DNA from 3 places in the Lysinibacillus sp. C5.1 genome. Region 2 is predicted to be linked to each of the others. Evidence: riboswitches for the same ligand, from Rfam matches in the RefSeq annotation. Region 2 holds a riboswitch; each other region holds the start of a gene.

Region 1 (5,819 bases), 1.6 Mb from region 2:
TTATTATTCCTTCGTGGATTAATCTTTTGTTAAAAACATATGCGTTTATAGGGATATTCGGTTTATATGGTCCTATCAATGCAGCCATTGAAGTATTCGGCTTTGATCCGAAGCAAATGCTATTTACTGATATGAGCTTTGTCTTCGTATCCGTTTATATTTTTATTCCCTTTATGATTTTACCAATTTTCAACTCGTTGGATCGTCTTAACCCAACCCTTGTCTACGCAGCTCGTGACTTAGGTGCTTCAGCCTTTACAACATTCCGTCGCGTTGTACTGCCACTAACAATGGACGGTGTTAAATCAGGAATTCAAGTTGTTTTCATCCCTGCTTTATCACTTTTCATGATTACGCGCTTAATTGCAGGAAACCGCGTTATTACGCTCGGTACAGCAATTGAGCAACAATTCCTTGTAACGCAAAATTGGGGCATGGGTTCAACGATTGCCGTATTTTTAATTTTATTTATGGTAATCATCATGTTCATTACGGGTCAAAAGGATAAAGGAGGTCGCGTACGATGAGCAAACTGTCCACATCTGCAAAAGTGTATTTAGCGATTGTTTTTATCGTCCTGTATGCTCCTATTTTTTACTTAGTCTTTTACTCATTCAATAGTGGGGATTCCATGACAAACTTCCAATCCTTCACATTGGATCATTATAAAGCTGTATTCGAGGATTCTAGATTACTCGTTATTTTAATTAATACGGTGATTGTGGCTTTGCTTTCTGCACTGATTTCCACAATTATTGGCACACTAGGCGCAATCGGGATCGTTACAGTAAAAGATTCGAAAATGCGCAATACCCTGCTTTCCTTAAATAATGTATTAATCGTGAGTCCAGATGTTATTATCGGTGCAAGCTTTTTAATTTTATTTACAATGGTAGGCATTAAACTGGGCTTCGCTTCAGTATTATTAGCCCATGTCGCGTTTAGTGTTCCTATTGTTGTACTGATGGTTTTACCAAAATTATTAGAGATGAATAAGTCGTTAATTGATGCGGCTTTAGATCTTGGCGCAACGAAAAAAGATGTTATGATGCGCGTTATTTTACCGTATATCCAACCAGGGATTTTTGCTGGTTTCTTTCTCGCTTTAACGTATTCACTAGATGACTTTGCTGTAACATTTTTCGTGACAGGAAATGGCTTTAGTACTTTATCTGTTGAAATTTACTCGATGGCACGTGCTGGTATTTCTCTGACAGTGAACGCCATTTCTGGTTTAGTATTCTTCGTTACAATTATAGTAGTAGTCGGCTATTATTTCTTCACAAGTCGTACGAGTAAAAGAACGGAGGGACAACAATGAAGTCTTTAATTCAAGCTACCATCGCCATACTTGTCGTCTCCGCCCTGTTAGTGTACGCGGCTGATGCAATGAGCGCTACCGGTGGTAAAAGTGGAAAAGATACATTAACTATTTTTAACTGGGGCGAATATATAGACCCCGATTTACTAAAGCAATTTGAAAAAGAAACAGGCATCCATGTCATTTACGAAACATTTGATTCCAATGAGGCCATGATGACGAAAATTAAGCAAGGTGGGACGGCATACGATATTGCTGTGCCCTCTGAGTACATGATTGAAAAAATGAAGGAAGAACATTTATTACTTCCTTTAGATAAAACAAAAATCCCGAACTTTAAAAATATCGACCCTTATTTTTTAGATTTGCCATTTGATGATAACAATAAATACTCTGTTCCTTATTTTTGGGGCACAGTTGGCATTGTCTATAATCCGGATTTAGTAGGTAACTTAGATTTCTCTTCATGGCAAGACTTATGGGATCCTTCTTTAAAACGTAAAGTCTTTTTAGTAGACGGTGCACGTGAAGTCATCGGTATGGGTTTGAACAGTCTTGGACACTCCCTGAACTCGTTAGATGACCAAGAGTTACGTCAGGCCACAGACAAACTGATTACACTCGCACCAAACGTCAAAGCGATTATTGGTGATGAGATTACACCGCTTATGATTAATAACGAAGCAGCCATCGCACTCACTTGGTCTGGTCAAGCCGCAGATATGCTATCAGAAAATGAAGATTTAGACTTTGCTGTGCCAGAAGAAGGTTCGAACTTGTGGTTTGATAATATGGTAATCCCGAAAACTTCGAAAAATATTGATGGCGCACATGCTTTCATTAACTTTATGTTAAATGCGGAATCTGGAGCTCAAAATGCAGATTATGTAGGCTACTCTACTCCAAATACTGCAGCAATGAGCTTAATGGATGAAGAAGTTATTGCTGATGAGCGCTTCTACCCTTCAGAAGAACAACGCAAAACGTTAGAAGTCTATAAAAACCTAGGACCCGATTATTTAGGGAAATACAATGAATTATTTTTAGAATTTAAAATGAGTATTCGATAAATACGAAAGAAACGAAGCCAAAAAAGTGTTAGATTGACAGCCATCAATCTAACACTTTTTTGATGGGACTGTTGATGTCCGCTACGGCAATTGGTGGCGATTGATGATTTTTAGTGGCAATTTTCTTTATTCTGTCGCCTTGTACTTGTATCATAACCATGACAGCTACCTACGACTATAATCTGATAGCCAAGCATTATTTCTTTATGATAGACTTTAGTAATGTTTTAATAGTAAATAAAGGGGGGTATTCGATGACCCAGCAGAAGTCTAATAAGGCCGCGTTGTATATTTTAATGTTTAATATGTTTATCGCAATGGGGAGTATTGGGATTATTATTCCTGTTATGCCAGAGTATTTAAAAATATTTGGAGCTGCAGGACAAGTTCTTGGCATGCTAATTGCAACGTTCGCCTTAGCACAATTCGTTTTTTCTCCAATTGCTGGGAATCTCTCAGATCGATATGGTCGAAAAAATTTGATTATCTTTGGTCTGATTGTCACTGGCCTTGGGCAAATTTCATTTGGTTTATCTACAGATGTATGGATGCTTTTTGTTGCCCGTTTCTTAGGTGGTTTAGGTTCAGCCTTTGTTGCACCGCCTATTATGGCGTTTGTGGCAGATGTCACAACGTATGAAGAACGAGGAAAAGGAATGGGCATGTTAGGAGCTGCCATGTCTCTTGGTTTTATGATTGGACCTGGTATTGGCGGGTTTCTATCGAAAGTTAGCTTGCATTTCCCATTCTTTACGGCTGGTGGAGCAGCTATTATTGCTTCTATTCTATCGGTATTTTTACTACCTTCCACAAAGCCCACTGCAGCTCAGAAAGCTCAAAAACAAGAAAATCTTGCAAAGCAGATGGTACGTTCAGTCAAAATGCCATACTTTGTCATGCTTATTATTATGCTAGTATTCTCGTTTGGCATCGCTAATTTTCAAACGACATTATCATTATTTGTAACGGACAAGTTTAATTACACGCCTGCCGATATTGCTATCTTGCTGACTGTAGGTGGTGCATTTGGTGTTATTGTTCAAATGTTTGTCATTACACCACTCTTTAAACGTTTTGGTGAAATGAAAGTTGTGTTAGTCAATTTATTTATTGCGGCTGTAGCAATTTATGCAATATTATTTGTATCTGGTTTTGCACTAATATTAATTGTTGCAACGATTTTCTCAACAGCCACTACACTAATTCGCCCTGCCGTTAACACATTAATTTCTAAACTGGCTGAAAATGAGCAAGGCTTTGCCGCTGGTCTTAATAATGCGTATATGAGCCTCGGCAATATGATTGGGCCAGCACTAGCAGGCGTTCTTTTTGATTGGAATATAAATAGTCCTTATATTTTCGGGGCAATTATTTTAATGGCCTGCTTCTTCTTAGCACTTATTTGGACTTTAAAAAAGGCGCCACATCTTATGCAACCTGACTCGAAATAATGTGAAATAGCGTTGACTAATATAGATGTTATGTTACATTTATTAGTAGAAATTTAATATCATGTTTACCACTAGGGGAGTCTTTACAAGGCTGAGACGTATATGGTCATATACGGACCCTTTGAACCTGATCTAGTTCACACTAGCGGAGGGAAGTGGCGACTCTTGCTTATTGTGTCATTATCAAATACAAGACCGCTTCCTTTTGTTTAGAGGGAGCGGTCTTTTTGTCATCCATTAGGTCGTTTTACCAACAATTCCACATGTTCTATAAAATAAAGGAGGAACTATCATGGCTATTCAAAAACTAACTATCATGGCTTTATTGGTTGCTATTGCTGTAGCAGGCTCCATATTTGTCTCGATTCCAACTGGGATTGCTCGTGCCTATCCTGTACAACATGCTATTAACGTTATCGGTGCCATTTTACTAGGGCCTGTGCCTACCATTATCGTTGCTTTGCTAACAGCCATTATTCGCATACTAACAGGCACGGGCTCTCTTTTAGCGATTCCCGGAAGTGTCATCGGTGCAGCATGTGCTGCTTTTGCTTATAAATATAGCGGCAAGAAATGGCTAGCAGGAGTTGGTGAAGTATTCGGCACAGGTATCCTTGCTTCACTAATCGCTGTACCTTATGCGCAATTATTTATGGGAACATCCGTAGCTGCATTATTTTTTATGCCCGCCTTTTTGACATCTAGTTTGATTGGGGCATGTCTCGGCATTATCATCGCGAGCAGTCTTCGGAAAACCGCACCGTCTATTCTTATTACTAAGTAGCTATGTTCAAAAAAAGATGGCACATGCTTTTTTCGCAATGTGCCATCTTTTTATTATGAGCGTTTTTTCATGCCTTTTAATAACTGCGCAACATTGGTGTTTTCCACCTGCACGGCTGTTTCGTCTACAGGCTTTTCATTGTGCCTGCGACTTGTTATAAAGCGCCAACCAAAGCGTCGAATCGTAATATCCAAGAAGAATAGCAACATCCCTGCTAAGAGTAGCCATGTCGCAATACTTTGGCGCTCTGCTCCTTTGTTTGTGAAATCACGGAACACTTCTTGTGGTTCTTTCAATACTGAGCCGCCAGTTTGCTTTGTTAGTTGCTCTACAACGGTTTCATTCACAGGACGTAATTCATATTCAGCACTGTAAGGTACACTAAGACCTGCTTGGTAAATAGCCTGCTCTTCATCAGCGATGCGGAAGAAAATTAAACCAGGCTTCGCTTGGACAACCGCGCGTACTTGCGAGGCAGATAGCGTTTCAAGCTGTATATCAAGCTCCTCACCAGCTTCATCGACAGCAACAATATCTAAAAATGCTGCTTCATTTGTCGGATCGGTGATAATAAATGAACCATCTGTATCAAGACGTACATCATAGGCGACATCATTATAACTTGGTAGCATTTGCGATATAATGGTTTGCCAAAATGTTCCCCATTCCTGCCATCTTGCCCAGTCACCAGCCCATTTCCCCGTTGAATCGGATGTGAAAGCAAAAGTTTTACCAAGTCCATATTGCCATTGTGCTAATACCGGATCTTCTTTCTCACTTTCTGCTATAACAGCAGCTCCCTGCTTCGCTGTTGTGCCAATGTAGGCATTCATTTGTGGCACACCATTCGCAAATAATGCATTCCAGCCAGATGCATTGTAGATTGTTGGATAGAAAGGATTGTCTTCAATATACGTACGTGAAATCATCGCTGTCTCACGTGATAAAATCGAAGGAATTGTCTGTTCATCGATGACATCATAGAAGCGACCACTGCCCATTTCACTTAGCCCTTGCAGAAGATTGCCATCAGCATCTTGTCCAATCGCCACAGTTGACAGTGTCACTCCTTGTTCTTTCCCCGTTTCAATTAAATCCTCATAATTGCCAGCTTGTGATTGTCCATCTGTAAGTAAAATAATATGTTTCCTTTGCAATTTTAAATCAGCTAAACTATCATAGGCTGCTGCCAA
Region 2 (5,819 bases):
TTTCTACAAAACGAATCACACTAAATAACAATAAACTTAATAAGACAATCGCAAATATCGCTACAAAGACGCGATCCGTTCGAAACGATGATTGTGCGAGCGTCATATAAACACCAATTCCCTTTTTTGCACCAAGCCATTCAGCAATGACCGCTCCCATCACACTATAGGTCGCCGCAATCTTAATACCGGAAAAGATAGATGGATACGCATAAGGCCATTCTAATTTCCAAAATGTTTGCCCCTTCGTAGCACCAATCATTGCAAAATAATGTTTGAGCTCAGGAGAGGTTTGGCGAAACCCATCCATCGCCGCGATAACGATTGGAAAGAAGCAAACGAGACAAATAATAATCAGCTTGGGTAACAGGCCAAAGCCAAACCAAATAATTAATAATGGCGCTAAAACGAGCACTGGCACATTTTGAGACACAATAAGAATCGGATAAACAAACGCTCTAATGGTTGATGAGCGATGTAAAAATACCGCAACGCTTAAGCCACACATCACACCAATAGCAAGCCCTAATAATGCTAGCTGAATCGTGGCCCAAACATGGGGAATAAACGTTGAATACGATTCAATACCTTCAATCATAATGGCACTTGGCGCTGGCAATAGCCAATGCGGGATATCAGCTACACGTATAATAAGTTCCCATATGAATAAGAGGAAGGCGATAAAAATAATCGACCTTCCTTTCAGCATTACCTGTTTCACCCTCGATATTTCTCCGTTAATGTTCCCATTGTAATACCAGCTGGCTGATATAAAATTTTCACTTGTGTAATAACATTGATAGCGCCTAAGTCAATCATCTTTTTATTCATCTCTTCAATAATTTGTAACAAAGTGGATAATTCACCCTCCATTGTTGTTTCCAGTGGATGCACCTCATAGTGCACACCGGAAGCATCGATTACAGCTATTGCCGCATCTACAAATGGGATCACATCCTCATATTTTTCTGTTTTAGGTATGATTTGTACACTAATTAATGAATTCGCCATTTATTTTGCTCCTTTCTTTGGTAAGAAGTCGTTTGTAAATGCTTGTTGTGCATTAAAGTCGCCTTCTAAAACGTTATTCTGTGTCATCCAGTCCGCATAGTTTTCCCAAACTGCTAACTTTTGTTCTCCCCATTGCGCCGCATCATCTTGATATTTACCCGCTAACCATTCCTGACTTTTATGCACAAGCTCTTTATCCAAATCAGGTACCGCTTCAAGTAAAATATCAGCCGCTTCACTCGGATGCGCTATCGCATATTCATAGCCTTTAGCAGTAGCTGCGACAAATGCCTTTACGACATCAGGATTATCCTTTATCATTTTTTCATTCGTTGCCAATACAGGTGTGTAATAATCAAGCTGCTCACTATAGTCGGTTAAATACTGCATATTTAACTTTTCCCCACGAAGTTCTGCCTCAATACCTGTCCAAGCATAATAAATCCACGCAAAATCAATATCCTTTTGCATCATTGTGAAAAAGTCGATATCTCCCGCATTGACGATATCTAATTTGTTTATATCAGCATTTTCTGTTTGCATCAGTGACTGTAAAACAGCTTGTTCCACTGGAGCACCCCAGCCACCATAGGTTTTTCCTTCGTAATCTTTTGGTGATGTAATGCCTTTTGAAGCAAGTGATGCAAAACCTGAAGTATTATGTTGAATAATTGCAGCAATCGATACAAGTGGTACACCTTGTACACGAGCTTGCGTAATGCCTTCTTGGATGCTTACGCCAAACTCTGATTTCCCAGACGCCACAAGCTGATCAGCACCTGCATCACCTGGTAAAATAATCTCTACGTCTAAGCCTTGCTCTTTAAAATAGCCAAGCTTTTGCGCCACATAAAGTCCCGTATGATTCGTATTAGGTGTCCAGTCCAGTACAACTGATATTTTTTTTTCTGAACTGGCTTCCTCTTTTTTGTCTTCTTTTGCGCTACATCCAACTAATGTAATTAGTGCAGCAACCATAATGATTAACCATTTTTTCATGCTATATCCTCCTAGCAAGTAATTTGAAAGTGTTCATGATTGAATGTTTCACCAGAAGAAAAGCGTATGCTGTTTTTAATCCGTTTGCAGACGATGCTCATTGTTTTCTAACTGCTTAAGGGAATTCTTCATCCTTAAACAAAAAACGCCTAGGAATTATCCCAGGCGTTTGCAAACGGTATCAAAAAATAGTGTACGAATATTTTTGAATAGATGTTCCCTACGCTGGTACGAGCCAAATCAGGTTCAAAGGGTCAGCATCTGAACGGACGCAATCTCAGCTGGCAACTTCCAGCCCCCCTACATTCTTAACTTATGAACTTTTCGTTGATTATTATACCCCTATCTATCTTCAAATGACAAGCTCGTATTTTTAAACCTTTAAAATCAGCCTTGCTGTCGATGCCTATCATAAGCGAGCAAACTTCTTTCTAATTAGTAATTCGTTTTCCAAAGCATTTTGCTAGATGAAAAAAGCCCAGTTCTGTATAAGAACATGGGCATAATAAATTATTCCTCTTCTTTTTTCATTTTCATTACATGAGAAATGGTACCGTCTGTAGCGATATCTATTTTAAAGGAGCCATTCGAATGGCGATCTGCGCGCGTTAAACCTTTGACATCAATGATTTCTTTTACGCCTTTTTCTGTTTCAACAATGACTTGCTCCTTATCACTTGCTTTTACTACCGCAACTATACGATGTGGATTGGCTTTTAATTCGGTTAACACTTTTAAACCACGTTTTGCTCTACTTGCCATATCGACTTCAGCGACATTCATCTTCTTCACAGCACCTCGTTGGGTAACAATCACGACATACTCTGTATCAGACGGCTTTAATATTGTTACACCAACAAGTACTTCCCCATCTTTTAACGTGATACCTTTCACGCCACCCGTTTTAACACCTGTGACAGGAAGTTCTTCAATTGGGAAGCGGATAGCGTAGGCTGTATCAGTAATCAATAACAGCTCTGCCTCGTCTGAAACAATATCGGCCATGATCATTTCATCGCCTGATTTGACATTCATCGTCTTAATAGGCTTCGAATAACGAGTTACTGCATAATCTGGCAGTGGCGAGCGCTTAATTTGCCCTTCCTTTGTAGCGGTTAAAATATAGGTGTTTGGCTGGTCAAAGGAATCAAAACCATAGACTGCAATAATTGTTTCATCTTCCCCTGTTGGCACAATACTTGAGATATGCTGACCAAGATCTTTCCAACGAATATCCGGCAATTCATGTACAGGCTGATAAATATAATTCCCACGATTTGTGAACAACAACAGATGATGCTGGGTATTTAACGTTGCCTCATACAGTAAATAATCGGAGTCTTTCATGGCAAAATCTTGTCCATTAGATGCTGCATGCGAACGTGTGGATGTACGCTTAATATAGCCATCCTTCGTCACTGTGACCACAACATCCTCACTTGGAACAAGCACGTCTAACGTAATTTTAATTTCTTCAATCTCTTGTTCGATTTTCGAACGGCGTGGTTCAGAAAAACGTTTTTTAATGTCGAGTAATTCTTGTTTAATGACACGTACAAGTTTCGCCCCGCTATGCAAAATACCTTCTAGTTTCGCAATCAGTGCATTTAACTCATCTTGTTCACGACGTAGCTCTGTAATATCCGTATTCGTTAAACGGTATAATTGTAAGCTCACAATCGCCTCCGATTGCACTTCAGTAAAGTCAAATTTCACCTGTAAATTTGTTTTTGCGTCGCGCTTATCATTCGATGAACGAATTGTTGCAATTACTTCATCTAAAATCGACAGTGCTTTAATCAAGCCATCAACAATATGAGAACGGTCTTTTGCCTTTTGTAAATCATAAATGGAGCGGTTTGTCACCACTTCTTTTTGATGGGCTATGTACGCATCAAGTAGCAGTGGCAATGTCATCATCGTTGGACGACGATTATGGATCGCAATCATATTAAAGTTATAGGCTACTTGCAAATCAGTAGTTTTAAATAAGTAATTTAAAATGCCCTGTGCTGGCACGTCTTTTTTTAACTCAATCACGACGCGTAAACCAGTACGGTCTGATTCATCTCGAATTTCTGCAATGCCTTCCAGGCGTTTATCGACGCGTTGTTCATCAATTTTCTTTACAAGATTTGCCTTATTCACATCATAAGGTAACTCTGTAATAACGATTTGCTCTTTCCCACCTTTTAATGGTTCAATGGCTGCTTGAGCTCGAACAATAATTTTACCGCGTCCAGTTTCATATGCCTTTTTAATACCATCGACACCTTGAATAATCCCTCCTGTTGGGAAGTCAGGGCCTTTAATCACCGTCATTAGCTCATCGACAGTCGAATTCGGTTGATCTAAACGCATTAAAACGGCATCTAACACCTCATCAAGTGCATGTGGGGGAATATCTGTGGCATAACCAGCAGATATTCCTGTCGACCCGTTGACAAGCAAATTCGGGAAGCGAGCAGGCAATACTGTTGGCTCCATATCCTGATCATCAAAATTCGGTACAAACTCCACTGTCTTTTTACCGATATCACGTAACATTTCAGCTGCAATTGCTGACAATCTTGCTTCTGTATAACGCATCGCAGCAGGTGGATCTCCATCAACAGAACCATTATTTCCGTGCATTTCAATCAGCATATGGCGCGCTTTCCAATCTTGACTCATTCGCACCATCGCTTCATATACCGAACTATCACCGTGTGGATGATAGTTACCGATTACATTCCCGACCGTTTTGGCAGACTTACGGAACGGTTTATCGTTCGTATTGCCTTCTGTATACATCGCAAATAAAATACGTCGCTGTACAGGTTTAAGACCGTCGCGCGCATCTGGCAACGCTCGGTCTTGAATAATATACTTACTATAACGACCAAAACGGTCTCCCATTACTTCTTCTAATGGTAAATCTTGAAACTTTTCCGTACTACTCATGCTTGGTCCTCCTCTTGTTGGATGAATTCATTGTCTAAAATATTCGAATCATCCTCCATGCCGAAGTTAACATTTGCTTCGATCCATTTACGGCGCGGCTCTACCTTATCGCCCATTAACGTTGTCACGCGACGCTCAGCACGTGCCCCATCTTCAATCGTGACACGAATTAACGTCCGTGTCTCAGGGTTCATCGTTGTATCCCACAGTTGGTCAGCATTCATCTCACCAAGTCCTTTATAACGTTGTAGGATATAGCCTTTCCCCACTTTTTTAATGGCTTTTTGTAAATCATTTTCGGTCCAAGCATATTCAATGACCTCTTTTTTCCCTACACCCTTTGATACTTTATAAAGTGGTGGTAACGCAATAAATACTTTACCAGCCTCAATTAATGGGCGCATATAACGATAGAAGAATGTTAATAGGAGCACCTGAATATGTGCGCCATCCGTATCAGCATCGGTCATAATGACAACTTTATCGTAGGCTGAATCTTCTACTGAGAAATCCGCTCCAACTCCTGCACCAATAGCATGAATAATTGTGGAAATCTCCTCGTTTTTCATAATATCTTGGAGCTTCGCTTTTTCGGTATTAATGACTTTACCGCGCAACGGTAAAATCGCCTGAAACGTACGATCTCGCCCTTGTTTCGCTGAACCGCCAGCAGAATCACCTTCGACTAAATATAATTCGTTTTTCGCAGCATTGCGAGATTGTGCAGGTGTTAGCTTTCCTGAAAGAATCGTACTTCCTTTTTTACTTTTCTTCCCGTTACGAGCATCTTCGCGTGCTTTTCGCGCCGCTTCACGTACTTGTTGCGCACGAATCGCTTTTCGCACAAGCGATGCAGACAATTCCGC
Region 3 (5,819 bases), 1.6 Mb from region 2:
GATACGCTCTACTAGCACTCGTCCATACCAAGAGCGGTCGAAAATGGCAATCTGACCATGCTGAGGTAATTTTCTCCAAAAACGTTGCAAGTAGTTATAGCGTAATTCGTGAGGCTGTGGTGCTGAAATTGGATGAACAACGTAACCCCTAGGGTCTACCCGTTCAATAAGACGTTTAATGGCGCCTCCCTTACCAGCAGCATCCATTCCTTCAAATACTAGAATAAGTCCGATTTTATTATTTAGTAAAAATTGCTGTGCATTTAACATTTCATATTGGAGTACTTTTAATTTCTTTTTATACATTTTTTTATCTAGTTCAATCGATAGGTCAAGATTTTTTAGATTTTGGGCCATTAAAATTCCACTCCTTCAAATTGGATATTTCTATTGTACTAAAGAAGTATTTGGATGCATATCCAAATGGTAAATTGTAGATAATTTCAACAAATTCACTTGATACATTGTAAGGATTTTCCGCTATAATAAAATAGATATTCTGTGACAGTCCTATACTTATTTGTCTTTTCCCTATACAATTTAACACGAAGGGAGAGGAAACCTTGCCTAAGTTTATTTTAATGACAATAACGTATATTGTCTCACTCATCCTAACCTTTTCATCCTATTTTATAAAAATAAATGGTCAATCTTCGTTAGAAATCTCAAATCGTTTTCCCGTAATGTTTGCACCTATTAATATTAGTTATATGATATGGATAGTCATTTACATTTTGCTCGCTTATTGGTTAGTTATGAATTTTAAAAAGACAACTATAAAACAGACTGTTCTCTTTAGCAATGTATGTATTTTACAAGCGATTTCTATTTTATTTTGGCATTATGAATTATTCATAGTATTTTTCATCTGTACAGTAATGTTAGTACTATACTTATTTTTCCTTTACAATACGTACTCACATTCCAATAATGCATTATCTGGCCGCCTACCGATTTCACTTTACTTTGCTTGGTCTACATTTTTATTGATGACAAATACGAGTTTTACGTTAACTTCTTATGAATGGAATGGCTTTGGTCTTAGCAATCCACTTTGGGCAGTTATTTTACTGACAATTGGTGTCGTGATTGCCTTACATATACGTTATCATCATTTTGATATTGTCTATCCTAGCGTTTTCATTTGGGCATTCGTTGGCATTGCATTTCATAATCATCTTGACGAGTTGCTTGTGACGACAGCAGCCTTATTTTTATGTGGGGTACTTGTTGTTGGTATTCTATTCGTCAAAAAAAAACCTGCTTACCAAAAATAAATCGGTAAGCAGGTTTTTTATTTCGTCTTATTGCTCATCTAATGAAGTTAAAATGATTGGTTTGTCTTTTGTTACAATAATCGAATGCTCAATTTGGGCAACTAAAGATTTATCAGGCGTGATAAATGTCCAGCCATCACCAGCTTCAACGATATGCTCTGCTTTTGCTGAAATAAATGGCTCTACAGCTAACACCATGCCTTCTTTCATAATTGTTGAATCCCACGCATCGTAATAGTTTAAAATGTGGTTTGGTTCATCATGCAATGAACGACCTAATCCATGACCCGTTAAGTTCATAATAACTGTTAAGTCATTGGCATAAGCCTCACGCTCTACCGCTTTCCCAATTTGGTTTAATTTCGAACCAGCTTTTACTTTTGTCATTGCACGATCAAAAGCGCTTTTTGCTACGCGGCAAAGTTTTTCTTTATCCTCATAACCTTCCCCTACTACAAAAGAAATACCTGTATCTGCAAAGTAACCATTTAAAGAGCCAGATACATCAATATTAACAATATCTCCCTCTTTAATAATACGTTGTCCTGGAATACCATGGGCAACTTCTTCATTGACACTAATACAAGTGTAACCTGGGAAATCATACTCTCCCTTAGGACCTGAAATAGCTCCTGCTTCAGCAAACATGCGTCCTGCAATTTCATCTAATTCAAGTGTTGTCACACCAGGCTTTGTAGCTGCTTTCATCGCCTCACGAATTTCCGCACAAATGCGACCAATTTTTTTAAAGGCTTCAATTTCTTCTTGGGTTTTTACAATCATTTTTAACGTCCCTTTCATCTAATATCTACTCTTTAATATAACATAACTTTTTATGTGCATAACGCCAAAAGCTTTAATTATTCTATGCCAATAGAATTTCATAAGTGCTACTCATAGAAAAAACAGACGATTTTAAAAGTCTTTAGACATTAAAACAGCCTTTCTCTACAGTTCATTTAAACTGATTGTTCTCGATATAAAAAAAATAGTATACTAAGTGATTCTTAGCATACTATTTCCATTCATTTATAATTTTCGTTGCATTAATTGTGGCGCTGCTGTAAATAATAGAACACCGACAATCGCTGTTAAAATAGTTGCTGGTAGCATATATGTTCCATTATAAATAATTGAATAAATCCATGCATTTTGATCGCCCGCATACTCCGCAAAGAATACTGCACCTGCAATCGTGTGTGCAAGATAGCGTAAAAAACCAGCTAACACTGTTCCCATCACTATGTACAGAGCCATTTTCTTTTTGTTGAGTGCTGTTGCGGCTTTTAATACAGGTTCACGAACGATTGCCGCTAAACCTACTACAGTAAAGGCTGCCCCATAATCTAGTAATCCTTGAAGCCAATGCACAATATAAGCACCAAACATTGTTTGTAACACACCAATTAATAGACCTGTTGTGAGCCCTGACAAAAGCCCCCAACGAAATGCCATTAAAATAATTGGTATCATGACTAAGCTTACCGAGCCACCTTGTGCCCATACTTTAAAAGAAACTTGATCGAGCACAAGCCCTACCGCTGCAAAAATTGCAATCTCCACCAGCATGAGTAATCTTTTTTTGTCCATACTATTATTCTCTCCTTTGTTCCGATGTAGGATACAAGAGCAGGAATAGAAAACAATTATTTGGATGTGCACCTCAATCCGGCATAAAAAACGATGCCAGGACAGAGCCTCACATCGTAAAAGTGTCGGTTTCTATCCACATCCCTACGCAAGTGTTAACTTACAGGTTCAAAGAGTAAAGGCATTACGTGCCCAGTCTCAGCTGACATCATCAGCTCCCCTTGTGGTCGTTACATCTCATTTTTATTGAACACCCTCATTGTACGCAAACACCTTTGGTATTACAACCTTTTCCTCAATTATTTTTTTGAAACTTTTACGCTTTCTATGCGTAAATATTAAAAAGGGAGGAACAATTATGGAGAATCAAAAAGTTTTATCTGCGTTTAGTTATCTCAGTGTTTTTATTGCACCATTTGTCGTTCCATTAGTCGTTTACTTTGTTTCAAAAGATAGTGAAGTCAAAAGACATTCCATTCGAGCACTTATTTCTCACTTGATTCCATTAGTCTTGGGTATCATTTTCTTTGCTATCTCTATATTTTCATCAATGTCATTGAACACGTTTGATCCTTCTTCAAATGGGAATACATTCATTATCATTTGGTTTGCTTCATTTGCAATTTATTTACTCGTATCATTAGGTATTGTTATTTGGAATATTGTGCAAGCTGTACGAGTTATACGTTAAAATTTAGTACTAAGGAGATGTCGTATTCATGAAAGTATCAAAAGTAGTGAAAACCGCTATAAAATTTGCACCTATTGTCATTCCTATTGTCAAAAAAGTAGTTGCTGCAAAAAAAGGGACAACACCTTACGTATCAACACGCAGAAAATAGGTGCACTGACTTCTTTTAATTGTTTGAGTGACTGGCACACAAAACCCACTTACACCACACAGTGCAAGTGGGTTTTATTTAGAATTGTTTGGGTGACTGGCACTACTTTACTTCAAAGTGTGTTGTACTATGCCCACTTAACGTTTTTTCAACATGTAAAACGGCTGGCATTGCGGCTTTTAACTCGGCTACATGTGAAATAACACCAATCATTCTTCCTGAATCTTGTAAATCAATTAACGTATCAATTGCTTTATTTAACGCTTCCTCATCTAAAGAACCAAAGCCCTCGTCGATAAACATCGTTTCAATCTGAATATTTCCTTGGAAGCTTTGAATAACATCTGCCATACCTAATGCAAGACTTAATGATGCATTAAACTTCTCCCCACCAGATAATGTTTTTACATCTCTTAATTGGTCCGTATAAGCATCATACACATCTAACCCTAACCCACTTTGCTTGGCATGCTTCTCCAAGCGATCAGAGCGCCGCAATTCAAACTGTCCATTTGATAAATGGAATAAACGAAGATTGGCTGCTGCTGTAATCTTATCTAAATAATTGATTTGAATATAACGCTCAAATGACAGTTTTTTAGGATTTTGACCATTCAACACGGTGTAAAGTTCTTTTACACGGCCTGCTTCTTTTTCGAGTATCCGTATTTCCCTCGCCGTTTCATCAACTTTAACAATAAAGTCAGCACATGCTGTTGCATAATTTTTCGTCTGTTGCAATATTTTAAATGCTTCTTCAGATGTAGCTCGCAGCATCTCAAGCTTGTCTTCTAATATCGTTAAATTTTGCTTCTCTTTTCCTTCAAGATGTTGTGCTCCATCTAAGATTTGTTGCTGTAAAGAGTGCTGTTGTAAAGCGTAATCCCGGCACGCTTTACGTAATTCCTCGATTTGTACAACACTTCGCTTTGCCGCCGCATATGCTTCATATGTTGTAAAACCTACATTGTTCATGCTTGTGACAAATTGTTCTCGTTTTTCATTCAGTTTGTTTTGCAATTCCTCATAGGCTTTTTTTGCCAGTTCTTCTGCTATAGCTGCTTTATGTGACGCTTCTTTTGTTGCTTGTAGATTATGCTGGCTCGCGTTCCATGCTGCTTGTAATGCATTCTTTTGCGATTTTATATCTTCCATTGTTTGCTTTAATTGTTGCAATGACTTTACATGTTCAGGAATGTACTTTTGTTGTTCTTCTACAATTGCTTGCTGTTTAATTAATTCTTTCGACTGCTCGGCAAAATAGTGCTCTAACTGGACTTGTTTGTGTTGTAATTGTTCATTTCTTGCCAGTTGCTCTTTTAGCTTAGTCCGTGCGATAGATAGTTGATCGTTAACGATTTTTAAAACAGTAACTTGTTGCTCAATGAATTGTAATGAAGTTGTAAGATCTACTCGATCAGCTAGTGATATATGGCTAGCTTCTACCTGTTCAGCCACCTCTTGAAGCAATTGCTTTGTTGTTTTGACTGTTGCTTCTTTTTCGTAATAATTTCTCTCATTTGCATGAGCTGTCGCGCGGATTGTTTCCAGCTCCACTTCATCCACGACTGCTAGTGGCTCACTATGTGTTAATTGGTGTGTTGTACTGCCACAAACTGGACAAGCATCGCCATCTTTTAACTTGGCTGCTAAAATACTTGCCTGACTGGTAATCCATTGTTGTTCCTTAGTCTGTTGCGCTTTATTACTTTCTTGATAGAGCTGTTGCGCCCTTTGAAACGCTTGCTCAGCTAGCTCACTCGCTTGCTCATATTTTTCCAATTGAGCTAATAATGTGACTTGTTCTTTAAGCTTAGGAAGTTGTTCTAAATAACCCGCATAGGGCTCCATTTGTTTTTCATATTGCTCAATGGTTGTTGTTAACTCTTGAAGTTGGGTTTGCTCTTTTTCTAAAATGTTTAGATTATCTGCTACTGCACGTTTAGCATTATCAACAAGTTGTTGCGTTATTTCTAGTTGTTGCTGATTATGCTCAAATGCCTCAAACTTTGGTAACAGCGCTAATAGCTGCATTTCTTGTTGCAATATTTGCTGACGCGCTGGTTCTTTCGCTTCTTCCTCTGAAAATAATTGCTGGGCTATTGCTAGT

The links. Region 2 has a riboswitch for thiamine pyrophosphate ahead of I5435_RS11950 (ABC transporter substrate-binding protein). Riboswitches for the same ligand answer to the same signal wherever they lie in the genome.
Region 1: linked by a shared signal. The riboswitch ahead of thiW (energy coupling factor transporter S component ThiW) and the one ahead of I5435_RS11950 (ABC transporter substrate-binding protein) in region 2 are both predicted to bind thiamine pyrophosphate.
Region 3: linked by a shared signal. The riboswitch ahead of thiT (energy-coupled thiamine transporter ThiT) and the one ahead of I5435_RS11950 (ABC transporter substrate-binding protein) in region 2 are both predicted to bind thiamine pyrophosphate.

What each region holds. Positions count from the first base shown of each region.
Region 1 covers NZ_CP066226.1:840,486-846,304, reverse strand. Annotated here, with positions in the region: gene I5435_RS03850 (ABC transporter permease) at 1-527, shown strand, start outside; gene I5435_RS03845 (ABC transporter permease) at 524-1,321, shown strand; gene I5435_RS03840 (ABC transporter substrate-binding protein) at 1,318-2,391, shown strand; gene I5435_RS03835 (MFS transporter) at 2,646-3,842, shown strand; TPP riboswitch at 3,906-4,013, shown strand; gene thiW (energy coupling factor transporter S component ThiW) at 4,135-4,626, shown strand; gene I5435_RS03825 (VWA domain-containing protein) at 4,680-5,819, opposite strand, start outside.
Region 2 covers NZ_CP066226.1:2,475,301-2,481,119, forward strand. Annotated here, with positions in the region: gene I5435_RS11940 (ABC transporter permease) at 1-709, opposite strand, end outside; gene I5435_RS11945 (thiamine-binding protein) at 718-1,011, opposite strand; gene I5435_RS11950 (ABC transporter substrate-binding protein) at 1,012-2,010, opposite strand; TPP riboswitch at 2,211-2,322, opposite strand; gene parC (DNA topoisomerase IV subunit A) at 2,521-4,953, opposite strand; gene parE (DNA topoisomerase IV subunit B) at 4,950-5,819, opposite strand, start outside.
Region 3 covers NZ_CP066226.1:4,032,643-4,038,461, forward strand. Annotated here, with positions in the region: gene I5435_RS19885 (polyphosphate kinase 2 family protein) at 1-357, opposite strand, end outside; gene I5435_RS19890 (hypothetical protein) at 564-1,277, shown strand; gene map (type I methionyl aminopeptidase) at 1,305-2,060, opposite strand; gene thiT (energy-coupled thiamine transporter ThiT) at 2,307-2,867, opposite strand; TPP riboswitch at 2,992-3,099, opposite strand; gene I5435_RS19905 (magnetosome magnetite crystal formation protein family) at 3,226-3,558, shown strand; gene I5435_RS19910 (hypothetical protein) at 3,587-3,709, shown strand; gene I5435_RS19915 (AAA family ATPase) at 3,812-5,819, opposite strand, start outside.